DNA from 3 places in the Vibrio sp. SNU_ST1 genome. Region 2 is predicted to be linked to each of the others. Evidence: predicted binding sites of a transcription regulator. Region 2 holds the regulator's gene; each other region holds the start of a gene.

The links. The regulator PurR, encoded in region 2, represses purine synthesis genes. The targets are predictions, from matches to a motif close to TNANGNAAACGTTTNCNTNA.
Region 1: the regulator PurR is predicted to act here: its motif matches at 3,838-3,857, upstream of Q5H80_RS04155 (NupC/NupG family nucleoside CNT transporter).
Region 3: the regulator PurR is predicted to act here: its motif matches at 3,049-3,068, upstream of glpX (class II fructose-bisphosphatase).

What each region holds. Positions count from the first base shown of each region.
Region 1 is NZ_CP130748.1:912,392-917,722, reverse strand. It holds gene aroC (chorismate synthase) at 1-1,061, opposite strand, end outside; tRNA gene Q5H80_RS04165 (tRNA-Arg) at 1,332-1,408, opposite strand; gene folD (bifunctional methylenetetrahydrofolate dehydrogenase/methenyltetrahydrofolate cyclohydrolase FolD) at 1,620-2,477, shown strand; gene Q5H80_RS04155 (NupC/NupG family nucleoside CNT transporter) at 2,592-3,791, opposite strand; gene Q5H80_RS04150 (LysR family transcriptional regulator) at 3,997-4,917, opposite strand; gene Q5H80_RS04145 (lytic transglycosylase domain-containing protein) at 5,099-5,331, opposite strand, start outside.
Region 2 is NZ_CP130748.1:1,149,116-1,154,446, forward strand. It holds gene Q5H80_RS05115 (alpha/beta fold hydrolase) at 1-683, shown strand, start outside; gene Q5H80_RS05120 (DUF2007 domain-containing protein) at 812-1,129, opposite strand; gene Q5H80_RS05125 (TVP38/TMEM64 family protein) at 1,204-1,884, opposite strand; gene Q5H80_RS05130 (TfoX/Sxy family DNA transformation protein) at 2,039-2,629, opposite strand; cyclic di-GMP riboswitch class I at 2,757-2,842, opposite strand; gene purR (HTH-type transcriptional repressor PurR) at 3,013-4,017, opposite strand; gene torD (molecular chaperone TorD) at 4,336-4,983, opposite strand; gene torR (two-component system response regulator TorR) at 5,271-5,331, shown strand, end outside.
Region 3 is NZ_CP130748.1:2,974,594-2,979,924, reverse strand. It holds gene Q5H80_RS13250 (5-carboxymethyl-2-hydroxymuconate Delta-isomerase) at 1-59, shown strand, start outside; gene Q5H80_RS13245 (DUF805 domain-containing protein) at 146-568, shown strand; gene Q5H80_RS13240 (DUF3135 domain-containing protein) at 672-1,019, opposite strand; gene Q5H80_RS13235 (metalloregulator ArsR/SmtB family transcription factor) at 1,156-1,782, opposite strand; gene glpX (class II fructose-bisphosphatase) at 1,982-2,989, opposite strand; gene zapB (cell division protein ZapB) at 3,314-3,556, shown strand; gene rraA (ribonuclease E activity regulator RraA) at 3,666-4,184, opposite strand; gene Q5H80_RS13215 (1,4-dihydroxy-2-naphthoate polyprenyltransferase) at 4,258-5,175, opposite strand; gene hslU (HslU--HslV peptidase ATPase subunit) at 5,331-5,331, opposite strand, start outside.

The DNA of each region.
Region 1 (5,331 bases), 240 kb from region 2:
ACACCAAAGTTTTGGCCACGGTGACGTAGTAAGTGATCAAGCAACACGATAGCCAGCATCGCTTCAGCAATAGGCACTGCACGGATACCAACACATGGATCGTGACGACCTTTAGTGATTAACTGCGTTGCTTCACCGTCTTTGGTGATCGTGTCACCAGGAACGGTAATGCTTGATGTCGGCTTAAGTGCAATACTTGCCACAATATCTTGGCCAGTAGAAATACCGCCTAAGATACCACCAGCATGATTACTGCTGAAGCCTTCTGGAGTTAATGGATCACGGTGTTCACTACCGCGCTGATTAACCACATCAAAACCATCACCAATCTCAACACCTTTCACCGCATTGATACTCATAAGAGCGTGTGCGATGTCGGCATCTAGACGATCAAAGATTGGTTCACCAAGGCCTACAGGCACTTTAGTCGCAACCACTTGAATCTTCGCACCGATCGAGTTGCCTTCTTTTAGCAAATCACGAATCAGTTGGTCAAATTCTGGTACTTTGTCGGCATCAGGACAGAAGAAAGCGTTGTTTTCGATCTCGCTCCAATCCACTTTATCAATTGAGATATCACCCATTTGAGAAAGATAAGCTTGGATTTCAACACCAAATTCTTGCTTAAGGTATTTCTTCGCAATCGCACCTGCCGCAACACGCATTGCAGTTTCACGAGCAGAAGAGCGACCGCCACCTCGGTAATCACGCACACCGTACTTTTGATGGTAGGTATAATCAGCGTGGCCAGGGCGGAACTTGTCTTTAATTTCGGAATAGTCTTTAGAGCGTTGGTCTGTGTTTTCAATCAATAGACCAATAGAAGTACCCGTAGTTTGGCCTTCAAATACACCTGATAAGATTTTCACTTCATCCGCTTCACGGCGAGCCGTTGTATAACGAGAAGTACCTGGGCGACGACGATCCAAATCTCTTTGAAGGTCTGCTTCGGTAATTTCTAATCCTGGTGGGCACCCATCTACGATACATCCTAGTGCGATACCGTGACTTTCTCCGAACGTAGTCACGCGGAAATGTTGTCCGATACTGTTTCCTGCCATTACTTCCTCTAAATCAGCCATTGAGCAGAAGGTTTGATTCCTAAACCTACGGGCTAACAGCTTTACTTGTCTATTCTTCGTGAATTCATATTGGCTTTATTACCAAATGATGTAAACCCCAAAAAACCAACAATTTTAACTTTCTATTACATCAGCCTAATGAAATGAATAACGAGGGAAAATGAGTGGCGATTGAAGACGATTGTTTTTATGATGGTAAGAAAGCAAAAAACCCGACAATTCAGAGAATTATCGGGTTTCTTTAAATAGTGGTACGCCCTGAAGGATTCGAACCTTCGACCACCTCCTTAGAAGGGAGGTGCTCTATCCAGCTGAGCTAAGGGCGCGCTACAGGGAAGGATTATACGAATTCGAATCAGTAAAGCAACGGCTTTATGTAACATTCTGATCCAAGTGAGTAAAAAAAGTGCAATAGGATTATAAGTGTTGGAAAATAGAACAAAGCAAACGTTTGCTTGATGGTAATCAAAAAGATTTTCTGGAATAATGCGCCAAAAACATCAGCCACTAACTTGAATATCAATACTAAGGAAATTCATGACTGCTCAAAATATTGATGGAAAGCTAATTTCTCAAACGGTTCGCTCTGAAGTTGCGGCTCGTGTAAAAGCTCGCACTCAAGCTGGATTACGCGCTCCGGGCCTAGCGGTTGTTTTAGTGGGTGAAGACCCTGCTTCTCAGGTTTACGTGGGAAGTAAGCGTAAAGCATGTGAAGAAGTTGGCTTCGTATCTAAATCTTACGACTTGCCAGCCACTGCGACAGAAGACGAATTATTAACACTGGTAGACCAACTGAACGAAGACCCAGAGATTGACGGTATTCTTGTTCAACTTCCTCTACCAGCTGGTATTGATAGCACTCAAGTTCTTGAGCGCATCACGCCGGAAAAAGACGTTGATGGCTTCCACCCATACAACGTAGGTCGTTTGGCTCAGCGTATGCCTAAGCTTCGCTCTTGTACGCCTAAAGGCATCATTACGTTGCTTGACCGCTACAACATCGACTTACGTGGTAAGCACGCGGTTGTAGTTGGCGCATCAAATATCGTAGGTCGCCCAATGACGTTAGAGCTTCTTCTAGCCGGTTGTACGACAACAACCTGCCACCGCTTCACCAAAGACCTTGAAGGTCACGTACGCCAAGCAGACGTTGTTGTAGTTGCCGTTGGTAAGCCGAACTTCATTCCTGGCGCTTGGATTAAGAAAGGTGCTGTTGTGGTCGATGTAGGTATCAACCGTTTGGAATCTGGCAAACTAGTGGGTGACGTTGAATACGACGTAGCGAAAGAAAGCGCAAGCTTCATCACTCCAGTACCGGGTGGTGTAGGTCCAATGACAGTAGCGAGCCTGATTGAGAACACAATGATTGCTTGTGAGCAGTTTCACTCGAAGTAATCTATGTACAACAGTATAAATAGAATTAGAAAGCCGCAACGTGATGAACGTTGCGGCTTTTTTGATAATTACCCATTACAAAACGAGCGGTATAAGTAACTTAAGGTGTCGCTGTTAAAGCGAAAGCACCACACCAGCAATCGCTGCGCTCATTAGGTTGGCAAAGACACCCGCACAAATCGCTTTAAAACCGTATTGTGAGATGAAAGAACGACGCTCTGGAACTAAGCTACCCAAACCACCAATCAGAATGGCCATTGTAGAGATGTTAGCAAAGCCACATAGAGCAAAAGTTACGATCGCTTGTGAGTGCTCACTTAGCGCCTCTTTAGCATCCATTAGCTGAATGAAAGCCACGAACTCGTTCACGACAATCTTGTTACCGATCAGCGAGCCGGCAACCACAGCTTCAGACCACGGTACACCTATCAGCCATGCAACGGGTGCGAACACATAACCTAGGATAAGTTCGAAGCTTAGGTTTACGCCAAACCAGCCACCAACAATACCTAACAAGCCATTCAGCATCGCAATCACACTGATAAAGGCCAGAAGTGTCGCACCCACCGCAACGGCAATACGAAGTCCAGACATAGCCCCATCTGCCATTGCCTCAACTACGTTTGTTGCTCGTGGAATCTCTACACCAGACTCAATATTTTCTTGAACATCCTCTGGGCTGCCTGGTACTAAGATTTTAGCCATCAATAGACCAGCTGGTGCCGACATGAATGCCGCAGCGATCAGATAGTTTAGGTCAACACCCAGCGATGCATAACCCACTAGCGTGCCGCCAGCAACAGAAGCCAAACCACATACCATCACAGCAAACAGTTGTGAGTCCGTCATATGTTTTAGGTAAGGCTTAACCACCAGTGGCGCTTCGATCATGCCAACAAAAATGTTTGCCGTTGCAGATAGTGACTCCGCACGACCTGTGCCTAGAAACTTCTGCAAAGCACCGCCGATTATGTTGATCACCTTTGGCATAAAGCCGATGTGATACAAACCTGAAATCAATGCAGAGAAAAAGATAATGATGCCGAGAACGTTAATAGCGAAAACAAATCCGTTATTCGTTAGGCCACCGAATAGGAAGTTAATCCCCTCTTGACCGTAGTTGATCAAGCTAGACACCGCACCAGTAGCTGCATTCAGCGCTTCTTTACCCATTGGCACATAAAGAACCAAGAGCGCGAATGAGATTTGCAGTAAGAAAGCCAAAGAGACAGTTCTTAGCGGGATATTTTTTCTGTCCGTAGATAGTAACCAAGCGGCTACTAAAATAGTGATAATTCCAAGTAGGGAAGCCATATGCGTCAACCTAAAAGTTGTAGGTAGGAAAGGCGACGCATTGTATAGAGGAAATCGTTTGCGGCAAGGTGCGGTTGTTAATGTAATGTTGGGATTATCAGTAACTTGCCCAAGATTAGATTAACGCATTGAATTTTAATGGATTAACTTGTTCAAAAAGCATACTTTTTCCATATGGAAATTATATTTATGAATTAGGAAACAATTAACGATGCAGCTCAACACAAGTTTTGAGATTTTTGTCCCAATACGTCGGCGAACCAACATGCTGTTTGATGAACTCAATCACTGCTGAAAGCTTCTTTGGCATGTTCTTTCGGCTCGGATAGACGGCATAAAATGGCATCAACTGACTGGCTCTCCATTCCGGTAATACTTGGATTAACTTGCCCGTTCTAAACTCTTCTTTGACTAAATAAGTCGCCAAATAAGCAACACCCCACCCAGATACAGCTGCGTCTCGTACCGCCTCTGCCAAATCCACCGAGTAATCGCCCGCCACTTTGACACTGAGGTTTTCTTGCCCGTTATCAAACGCCCATGACGTGTAGTCACGCTCACGGCTGCGATAAATAAGGCAATTATGGTCAATCAGGTCCGAAGGCACATGAGGAGTACCAGCTTTAATCAGATAATCCGGTGATGCCGCCACTACAAACTGACTGTCGGCTAAGCGCTGTGCAATATAACCTTCTGGCAAGTCTTCATTGTTGGTGATCCAGAGATCCAAGCGTTCTTCAATCATATCCACCTTATAGTCGAACAAGTGGACCTCGATTCTCAACTGAGGATAAAGCTGTCTCAGTTGATCAATCGCAGGAATGATATGCAGAGTGCCAAATGATTGTGACAAGCCTACGCGCAGGATTCCTGATATATCATCACGCTGGCTTTCCATATCCAGTTGAGCCGCTTTGACTGTGTTAAACAGCTGTTCACAGTGCTGATAGAATACTTCCCCAGCCTCAGTTAACGTTAGGCTACGTGTGGTTCTTTGCACTAGCTTGATACCTATCGAGTCTTCGAGCAAAGCAACCTGCTTACTGATATGAGACACCGAAACGTTCAAGCTTTTTGCAGCACTGGTAAAACCTTCGTGCTTGATCAGCGCATGGAATATCACCATCTGTGCAGCTCTGTCTGTTAGCACAAGACCACCTTTTTAAATATCTGAAATATAAAATTTAATCAAAAGAAAAAGGACTCCGAAGAGTCCTTTAGTTCGTTCTGCCTATGGTAGGCCAAATGCTATTCAAAGCGACCTAAATCAATTAACCAAATTAAGTCTACTAATCAAATTAGGTCGATTAATCAAACTTAACCCTGTCCGCTAGGTGGCTTACTGCCAAAGCAAAGTAGTAAGAACGATTCCACTTCATTAACACATTGTAGTTATTGTAAATGAGGTAAGAACGGCCAGTTTCATCGTCTGGCATAATTAGCCAAGCTTTAATATCTTCATCAAGCGTTGGCAATGGGCGATCGTCAAAGCGCTTAATACCAAGTTCAGACCACTCTTTTAAGTATTTCGCTTTGTCTT
Region 2 (5,331 bases):
CGTATAAACAGCATTTCAACTTGCTTCTCATTGACTTGAGAGGGCACGGTAAATCAGACAACATACTTAAAGATCTGATTTCGAACCGTTATACGTTCAAATCGGTAACGCTCGATATTCTTAAAGTGTTAGATCATCTCAAAATCCGATCCGCACACTTTGTGGGTATGTCTTTGGGTACAATTATCGTTCGTAATGTGGCTGAATTGGCGGCAAGCAGAGTACGTTCGATGGTGCTTGGTGGTGCCGTCACTAAACTCAACACTCGATCTCAAGTCTTAATCAAATTAGGAAACCTGAGTAAGCACATCATTCCTTATATGTGGCTATACAGCCTGTTTGCTTATGTTGTGATGCCGCAAAAAAGTCAAAAAGAATCACGTCACCTGTTTATCCGCGAAGCGAAAAAGCTGTGCCAAAAAGAGTTCAAGCGCTGGTTTATCCTCACGGCTGATGTAAACCCATTGATGAAATATTTTAAAGACAGAGAGTTGCCGATTCCGACTTTGTATTTGATGGGCGAGCGCGATTACATGTTCATCAAGCCTGTTAAAGAAATGGTCGAAGCGCACGAGTCGAGCGAGTTGGTAGAAATTGCCAACTGTGGGCATGTATGTAATGTAGAAAATCCTGAAGAATTCAATCAACAATCTATCGCTTTTATCCAAAAGCAAATCCAGTGATTCTCTAGGTTGATTATCAAAGCAGATGATTCAATAGAATTAAAATAAAAACGGGAAGCTAATTTAGCTTCCCGTTTTTATTTGGAGGAGGTATTGATCGAATCGTGTCTGTAATAACTGAAGCTCTGCTATTCAGGTGAAGCAGCGCCGCACTGCCAACAAGACCCGAATTGTGCTTCATTGATTTCATGACACTCACCACAACGCCACTCTTCATAGATGATTGAATCTTGCTGTTTTTGGTAGTCATTGACGATCGTGCGGGCTTTACTAGCGAGTTCTGCCTCATATAACCATACGTAAGGGTCTGTATCTTCGGTAAATGGGATTTCACCCTTTAAACCAAACAAACCCTCACCACGGACTTCACACGCAATATTCTCACTTTCTAACAAGCCACAGATGATATGAGCTTCTGTCGGATTCGATGCACTGAAGATTTTCATTGAAATAGAACCTTATTTGGTTGCATGCGTTAGCTATTTAGTTATTTAGCTATTTAGCTATTTAGTTATTTTCGTTACTCAGCGACAGGTGCTGAGCGAAATTTATTCATCAACCATTTAGCAATAATTGGGAATACACCCAGTAAGGCAAATGACAACAGTACTGAGGGAGACACGATGCCTGAAAGGGAATCAATTTCTGCGAGTTGAGTTCCGGCATTCAAGAAAACAGCCGTACCCGGTAGCATCCCGATTTGACTCGTAATGTAGTAACGACTTACCGACATCGGTGTTAGACCCATCAATAGATTGATAAGGAAAAACGGGAAAACAGGAATCAAACGAAGTGAGAATAAGTAAAATGCCCCGTCTTTTTCTACACCCTTGTTAATAGTTGCTAACTTGTCACCAAACTTTGTTTGGATCCAGTCTCGTAACAGGTAGCGGCTACTTAGAAACGCAAGCGTTGCACCAATGGCACTTGCGAAAGAGACTAGCAGTAAACTGTTCCAGAAGCCAAATAGCGCAGCCCCTAGTAGCGTAACAACCGCGGCGCCAGGAATTGAGAAAGCCGTAATCATGACATACGCGACAAAGTAGATAGCGGCGGCGGCAATGAAATTGCTCTCGATGTAGTCATTCAAAACAGCTTGTTGGGTTTTCGCATTTTCAAGCGTTAAGTATTGGCCGAAATTGACGCCTAACAAGACGATGGTTATGACCAACACAATACCTAATATCATTTTTTTACTCATTGATATTTCCTCTAAATTTTCAATGCATACCATTAGTTTTTCAATGTATACGATTAGTATAGATAGACAGGCAAAGCATAGAATAACTTTCACCAGATATAAAAAAAGCCGCAGGAATGCGGCTTAGTTATCTAGATAGTTTGCACTGACAATGTTAATTGACGTGATTGATAAGCTCTTCACGACGTTGCTGCGGTATAACAGACCAATGTGTACCATTGATCGCGCCTTCTAGCGCCCATAAAAGTTCAATACTGACAGAAGACGCATGCGATTCTTTGATGGCGTTAAATGCGTTTACAGAGCCAGATTCATATAAACGTTCTACAGAATCGATCCCTGCCTTTTTCAGCATCCGCTCGGTAGCGAGTCGAAGGTTAGGCAGATCTTTGAGTCGAGTTGGTTTAGCAGAAGATTGTTCAGCTTTCTCTTCTTTAGCAAAACCTAGAGACGTAGTCGCAAGCTGCAAGATTTTCTCTTGGTCTTGCCATAAGCCTTCAGGTAAAGCGAAATATTTAGTAACGACAGGAAAACCACGTTTTTTGTAGACGTACGGTTGAAATCCTTGTTGTTCGAATTGTTGCGTTGTGCATTTGTCAGCTCGTATATGCAACTGGTCATTCACAACCAGGGCAAACATTGTGTCATCAGCAAAAAGCCCGAATCCACCAAACATTGAGCGTGACTTAATTTTTCCTAGGGGCTCAAATAATTTCATTGAGTCCTTTAGTATCGGTTTATCCATGTTATTTATCTCGGTGTATTTGAACTACGCCACCAAATAAGCAGGTCCGAGAGATTAGCAAAATGTTGCAATTAAATTGTCAATAGGCTGTAAATTACTAAAGTATTAGCAGTTACTGCATTTTGCCATCGGTAACCCCGCTACCATACCAACGAGTGGTTTAGGCCGGAAGCTTTGCGTCCCACTTTTTCAAGTGGTTTGCCCTGTGCGTGACTGGGTTGTTAGAATAAAGTTTTTGTTGAATTAGGCTCACACTTCTTATTTTAAAATGTGACATTGCTTCAATTAATGATCTTCGAGATATGCATGTAAGTGCATTTTGTTTGTTGAAAAAAAAAACGCACCTAAAGGTGCGCTTGATTAAACTAAACTCATTACATCAATTAATTTAACGTTTTAACTGTACTTCGCTCAACAATTTCAGGGTGCATTTCGAAGACGCGTTTTTCGTGGTCTTTGTCTTTAATACGCTCTAGTAGTATTTCGAATGCATTTTTACCAACACGGCGCTTAGGTTGGTGAACCGTCGTTAACGGTGGAGAGAAGTATTCAGCTAATTCTATGTTGTCGTAACCGATCACTGAGATATCTTCAGGAATACGAATACCTTTTTCTTGCAATCGGCTCATCAGTCCTAATGCCATTGTGTCGTTAAAACAGAATACTGCGGTAGGGCGATCTTCCATCTCAATGATTTGGTCAGCAGCAATCACAGCGGTGTCACACTCAAAGTTGCCTTCGATGATCATATTTTCATCGGCAGTAATCTTAGCTTCATTGAGTGCGCGCTTGTAACCTGAGATGCGTTCAACACATGCTGCTTTGTCTAAGTGGCCACTTAAACATGCAATCTTGGAGTGACCGCGCTCAATGAGGTATTTGGTTGCTAGGTAGCCACCTTCTTCAGAGTTATCGATGATCTTATCAGCTTGAGAGCTCTCAGGACCCCAGTCCATGATAACTTTAGGGATGTCCGCGTGACGGTCTAACATCTCTCTTAGTTCTTCAGTTAGGTCAGAACACATAACTAAGATGCCATCTACACGTTTCTCTGCAAGCATTCGAATGTAGTCACGTTGCTTTTCGTAGATACCGCCCGTATTACACAGGATCAAAGTGTAACCTTGACGGTAACAGTAGCTTTCAACACCATCAATAACTTCAGAGAAGAAGAGGTTAGTTGATTGAGTCACTAACATGCCGATAGTGCGTGTTGTATTGCACTTCAAACTACGAGCAACGGCACTTGGCGCATAGTTAAGTTCGTCTACGGCTTTATTAACTTTTTCTTGAGTCGCTTCAGCAACAAAGCGAGTTTTGTTGATTACGTGAGAAACGGTTGTTGTTGATACGCCGGCTAAGCGTGCGACATCTTTTATAGTGGCCATGTTTTTATCCTATTAGAAGCTACTTTCCCAAAGTACGGAATGAAGTAGCCGTTAAGCTACCTAACTAAGAGCTTAAATTTGTAGGGCTCTTTGGGTACTAAAGTGCTAAAAAACAAAAAACCGCTATTGAGCGGCTTGTCTTAACACCGAAATGCTCTGAACTTCAATAAGTGTAGCATTTCGTGAATGTTTCATATTTTATCGTTTGCGGTCACAATTTTAGACTGACTAGAAATTACTCGCAATAAAATTCACCCAGAAATCCGGGTGAATGGTCACAATTCTATTGAATTTATTTATCGAGTCGTCAAAAAAAGCTTATTCGCCAGCTAGGTATTGAGTGTCTAATTTGCAGAATGCCAATAGCAGGGATGAGACTGAAGCGTAGAAACCGAATGTGTCAATGTCATGACATTTAACGTTGAACTTTGGTACCCAAGTAAGCAGTTGCTGTTCGATAAATTGCTGTTGAACAGTGAAGGATTTCTCTAGTTCCTCTTCAAGATCCGTTTCGTTCGAACGAATGATTAGATTACCTAGGAAATCAAGTTCGATAGCAATGTGGTCAGCGGGCTCTTTTAGGTCTTGGTTAACCACTAAGTTGTGTTTAGCCATGATCTCTTCCATATCTTTTGCTGGCTTATCGTTCAAAAGGCCTGTCTGGCCGATATACATAGAAGCGTAAGGAAGTGCGCCATGTTTATCAGTCTTTAAGAATAAGTCACAGAAGTCAGCAGACAATTCTAATTGAGCATCTTCACGTGTTTGTAGACGGTTTAGCGCATCCACTAAGCTATCAATCGCCGGCTTTAGTGTTTCATTTTCGCCTAAACCAGTTAGGAAAGAACGAATTTCAACAGAGTGGTAGTGATCGAGTTCTTCTTGAGTGAGCTCTTTAGCGAACAAGCTTGATAGCCACCAGTATATTTCTGCTCGTTGTTCGTTGAATGCTTTCGTATCTTTCATTTCTTAGATCCTGATTTAGTCTTGTGGTGTGTGTATACCTAGCATCGTTGAGTGATTTGTGTATAGGCACACCAAGGCTGAATAACAAGGTTATTTGCGAAACGCAAAGTTACTCGTTAGTAGTAATGCCTATATTGAATTGCGATGGGCGACAAATAGCAAGGTTTAAGATTGTCTTGTATCAAAAAAAAATCATGTTTCTGGCTTTTATCTTCTGTAGTACTAGAATTGTTACGAGTTATGAATAGAATGGTCACTGAAACTATTAAATAAGAAAAGTGGTGTAGATGAGCTATCACGTATTAGTCGTAGAAGATGATGTGGTAACCCGCAGTAAACTGGTTGGAT
Region 3 (5,331 bases), 1.4 Mb from region 2:
GCCTAACGGTCAACATACGGGATATGGATAAAAGTTGCTTTCAGAAAGTGATTAACTAGCTAAAAATAATCAACTAACTAAAAGTGATTCACTAACTATTTGCTGCTAACTTTTTGGTAGCGTATTAATTTTTGAGTGTTTTAAGATGTCGATGAAAGATTTACTGCTCTCTTTCAAAGGGAGAATTGGTCGTAAGACTTACTGGATTTGGAATATTTTCTACTACATAGCGATTACTGGTTTTGCTTCTGGTATCTCTGTGTTGTTCCCTGCTTATTCTTACATCCTGCTACCAGTATTCCTATTGTTGCTAGTGATCCCAGATCTTGCGGTCACCGCTAAGCGCTGGCACGATCGCAATAAGTCGAATTACTGGTTACTACTAAATGTGCCCCTAGTACTGGGTCGTTTGGCTTCGCCAATGGCTGCGACTACCACTGAGCCGGTATCGCCAATCCATATGGTTGCGACCGTTGCAGCGTTAGTGTGTGGCTTATGGATTCTGATTGAGTGTGGTTTGTTGAAAGGCACAGAAGGTCGTAATGATTACGGTGAAGATCCAGTTTAAAGATTGGATGATTCATCAGTAAGAAGGGAGCATTTTGCTCCCTTTTTCTTTTTTAAAGGCATTTTTCTTTTAATGTGTTTTTGTCGCTAATGCATTTCAACGGTTAGTACATTTTTGGTTCTGTATTTGGCCTGAAAGGCACGACATTTTCAGGTTGAGGTTCTTCAAAACTGCAGCGACCTTCGAGAGCATCTTGGAATTTACAGACCTGACAGCGAAGCTCTTGCATGAGCACGACATTAACATGATGTGGATTTTTACAGCGACCGACCACCAAATCGATGTGACTTTGCTGAGCGCGTAGCCTGTCTTGCATAGTTTCCGAGGCCGAACAAATCATCTGCTCGCACATTTCGTGTTTGAATTGATTGAATGCTTTCGGATCGCTTTTGGCGAGTTGGACCAGTTCATCAAAGGGGGGCAGTTTTTGATTTGGCTGTGGCTGTGCCATGATTCCTTCCTTAGCATTAAGCGTGTTTCATATGCTTTAAGCTTAAGAAATAAATCTGTACAAATTTCAGTCTATTCTCGTTTTCTCAATATTGAGACGGAATCGGTGGGTTGGGACTAGCCCTTAGCACTTGGTATTACGATAAAGGCGTGGGCGTTAAGGTATAAGTACAGCGTCTCTCACCGGCAATAATGTGTTCAGTGCGGCTTACATGACACTCATTTTTGAGCAGTTCAGTGAAAACATTGAGTTCAGATTGGCATAGGCTAGGGCAACGAGTTGCTGCTTTACAGATGGGGCAGTGGTTCTCAATTAAGATGTAGTGCTCATCATGCTCTTGAAGTTCAGCCATGTAGCCTTCGTCTTCACGAAGCTGTGTGAGTTTTTCAAGCTTACTCATGAGCGAATCACAGTCAGACAGTGCGGTTTGATATTGCTTGAGTGTGTGTTGTTCACGCTCGGCAGCAACCTTAGCTAACCCTTCTTTACCAAATAGGCTTTCAACGGCATCAATCACTTGAATGATGAGTTCACCATGTCGGTCTGAAAACTGGCTATGGCCTTGTTGAGTCAGGGACCAGTGGCGAGTCGGGCGGCCCACTTTTACTTTCACATCATGAAACGTAAGAATACCGTCATCTTCCAGGCTTTGCAGGTGTTGCCTTGCACCCATTGTCGTCATGCCAAATTCTTCTGACAGTTGTTTCGCGGTTACCGCGCCTTGACGCTTAATGGTCTGTAAGATTTTGTCGCTTGTTTTCATACTATCCCTACCTCATCAACCTTACTATTATGAGGCAAGGTGTTTATAAAGCAAACCATTTACTATATTGATGGGGATTTACTATATAGACAGCGTTTTACTCTAGCGACAGCAAATGGTGAGATTCTGGTGCACTAATAAAACAAAAGGCTGATACTTGGTATCAGCCTTCGAATGTTCTGTTGAACCTAGTTTAGGTCTACAGGATGTGACCGATTACTTCTGGGTCTTTACGCTCTAGGTAGTGGATAGATTTGATGCGGCGAATCGTACGACAGCGACCACGGATAAGCAGAGTTTCTGTGGTTGCGATATTGCCTGTGCGAGTGATGCCCTCTAGAAGATCACCCTTAGTAATACCTGTTGCCGAGAACACAACATTATCGCTGCGTGCCATGTCTTCCATCTTTAAGACGATGCCCGCTGTTACGCCCATTTCTGCACAACGCTCTAGTTCAAGCTCACCGTGCTTGCGGTTCTCTTCTGTATCGCCTTTTACTTCATGACGAGGAAGAAGACGAGCGTGCATGTCACCGTCGAGTGCGCGAATTACCGCAGCAGAAACGACACCCTCAGGCGCGCCGCCGATGCAGTACATGACGTCTACTTCGCTGTCTGGCATACACGTTAGGATAGAAGCTGCAACATCACCGTCTGGCACGGCAAATACACGAACGCCCATAGCTTGCATGTCGGCAATGACTTGATCGTGGCGAGGCTTAGCAAGTGTGGTTACGACTAGGGTATCGAGTGTTTTACCTAACGCTTTAGCGATGTTTTCTAGGTTTTCTGTTAGTGGCAGTTCTAGGTCAATTACGCCTTTAGCGCCAGGGCCAACAACTAGTTTTTCCATATACATATCAGGCGCTTTAAGGAAGCTGCCTTTTTCGCCTGCAGCAAGTACCGCCAATGCATTTGATTGGCCCATTGCTGTCATGCGTGTCCCTTCAATTGGGTCTACGGCGATATCGACAGCATCGCCGCCCACACCGACGTTTTCACCGATGTATAGCATAGGCGCATCATCGATTTCGCCTTCGCCGATAACAATCTCACCGCTAATTTCGGTTTTGTTTAGTAGGCTACGCATTACTTCTACAGCAGCGCCATCTGCAGCGTTTTTATCGCCACGACCAAGCCACTTGTAACCAGCGAGTGCTGCACCTTCTGTGACACGAGAGAATGACATTGCTAAATCGCGTTTCATGCGGACTCCAAAATTATCAAAGGGGGAATAAAAATTTCGCGGCGAATTTTACCATATCCCAAAGGAAACGTTTGCTTTTTTGTTTTTTGGAGATTGCTCTCGATCAATTCGCAGTGGAAAACAGTTATTATTCATCAAAATAATCGGTTTGCCCTTGTGGCGGTAATCACTCACGTCAATATTCGGTAAAAAGCGCTGTTTTTTTCATCGAATGGCGCAAAATATCGAATATATTGAGTGTTTATCCTTGCTCTGCTGAGTAGAATGGGGAAATAAGTGGAGTGAACCTTCACCATCAAACGGATAACTTAAAGGTAGGCCAGAATGTCTTTTGAAGTACTAGAGCAGCTAGAAGCAAAAATTCAAACAGCAGTAGATACAATTGCACTTCTTCAAATGGAAGTGGAAGAGCTTAAAGAAGAGAAACAAGCACTAGCAACAGAAGCTGGTGAGCTTAAAGCAAGCCGTCACGAGCTAGAGCAAAAAACTCAGCAAATGCAGGAAGAGCATTCAGCATGGCAAGATCGCATCCGTAACCTTCTAGGTAAAATGGATGATGTAGAGTAATCGACTCTTCAGATTTAAAAAAACGCCCGCTACTGAGTAGCGGGCGTTTTCGTTTGTATTCTTATGCTTTGTGTTCTTTGGCTTGTTTTATTATTTGAAGCTGAGTGAGTTACTCGACCTCTTCTTTTTCAACATCCAGATCGAGTTCTACATCCAAAGGCTCTGCCGAAAGAATAATGCCAGTGTTGTCTGCATAGAGGTAATCTTCCGGTAAGAAGGTCACGCTGCCAAAGTTGACAGGTACATCCAATTCGCCGACACCTTCTTGGCTCGCACCTACAGGTATAGAAGCTAAAGCCTGAATACCAATGTTCATGTCTTCTAGTTCATCGACTTCGCGTACGCAGCCGTAAACCACAATACCTTCCCACTCATTGTCTTCAGCAAGTAGGGCAATCTCAGCATCGATCAGCGCTTTACGCAGTGAGCCGCCACCATCGATTAACAACACACGTCCCAAACCATCTTGCTCTAATACGGAGCGAATTAAAGCATTGTCTTCAAAACACTTTAATGTCGTGATCTGTCCTGCGAAGGATGCACGTCCACCGAAGTTGCTGAACATTGGCTCCACGACATCAACTTGATCCAAATATATGTCGCACAGTGCTGAAGTGTTGTATTCCATTAGTATACCTTTTGAACAATGAGCTTACTTTGAGTATATCGGTGCTTGATCCCTTTGCAATGATTAGTCTCATTTAACTCAATAGAGTTTGAGCTACGACAACCCCTGCAAACAATAGGTTAGTGACCAGTGAACATTTCACTATCACGGGCATCATTGGTGCAATCTGCGCTGGCTTTTCGGTTTCCCAAACGGCCTTACCGTGCTTATAAACAATAATAATGCTCAGTAAAAACGGCAGGCTGATCCAGACCGGTTTTTCTTGAATCAGTAGGTAGATAGCGAAAGAGGCAAGGGCGAGCCCAAGCAGTGCAAAATGATAGTGCTTGGCTTTGCGTTGCCCTAGACGAACCGCCATGGTGCGCTTACCACATTCGCTGTCGTTTTCGATATCACGCATGTTGTTGATATTGAGCACCGCAACCGCCATCAATCCGCAGCCTAGTGCAGGCAGAGACAGGCTTGGTTCAACATGGCCAGTGTGTAAGAAATAAGTCCCTGAAACGCCTAACAAACCGAAGAAGATAAATACCGATAAGTCGCCAAGGCCAATATAACCATAAGGTTTATTGCCGACGGTGTAAGCGATGGCTGCAACAATGGCTAATACGCCTAACGCAATGAAAGATAAGATACTCTCAATCGAGGTTAAGGCATGAAAGATAAGAATCAGCCCAGCGAGCATGGTAAATACGATGTTGAGGATGATCGCTTGCTTCATGGTTTTCGCGGTCACCGCGCCAGATTGCATTGCACGTGTTGGCCCTAGACGGTTTTCGTTGTCTGTGCCTTTTACCGCGTCGCCATAGTCATTGGCTAAGTTCGACAGAATCTGTAATAGAGTGGCGGTTAAAAAAGCCAATAGTGCGATTGATAAAGAAAAATGACCACCAGCGAACGCTAAACTACTTCCTGTAAGAATAGAGACAAGTGCGAGAGGCAGAGTTTTTGGGCGTGCGGCATCAAGCCAAATCAGTAGAGATTGTTTCATCGTAGGTCTAATTCTTTGTAAGTCTTCGTTTCATACTGTGATTTGAGTATACGCCCATTTTTCGGGTAATAAAAAGCCCACTCGAAAGTGGGCCTTGAATTCGCTTATTAGCTGCTATTTCTTTGAGATAGAGCAATAAGTTGGAGTTTGGTGTGC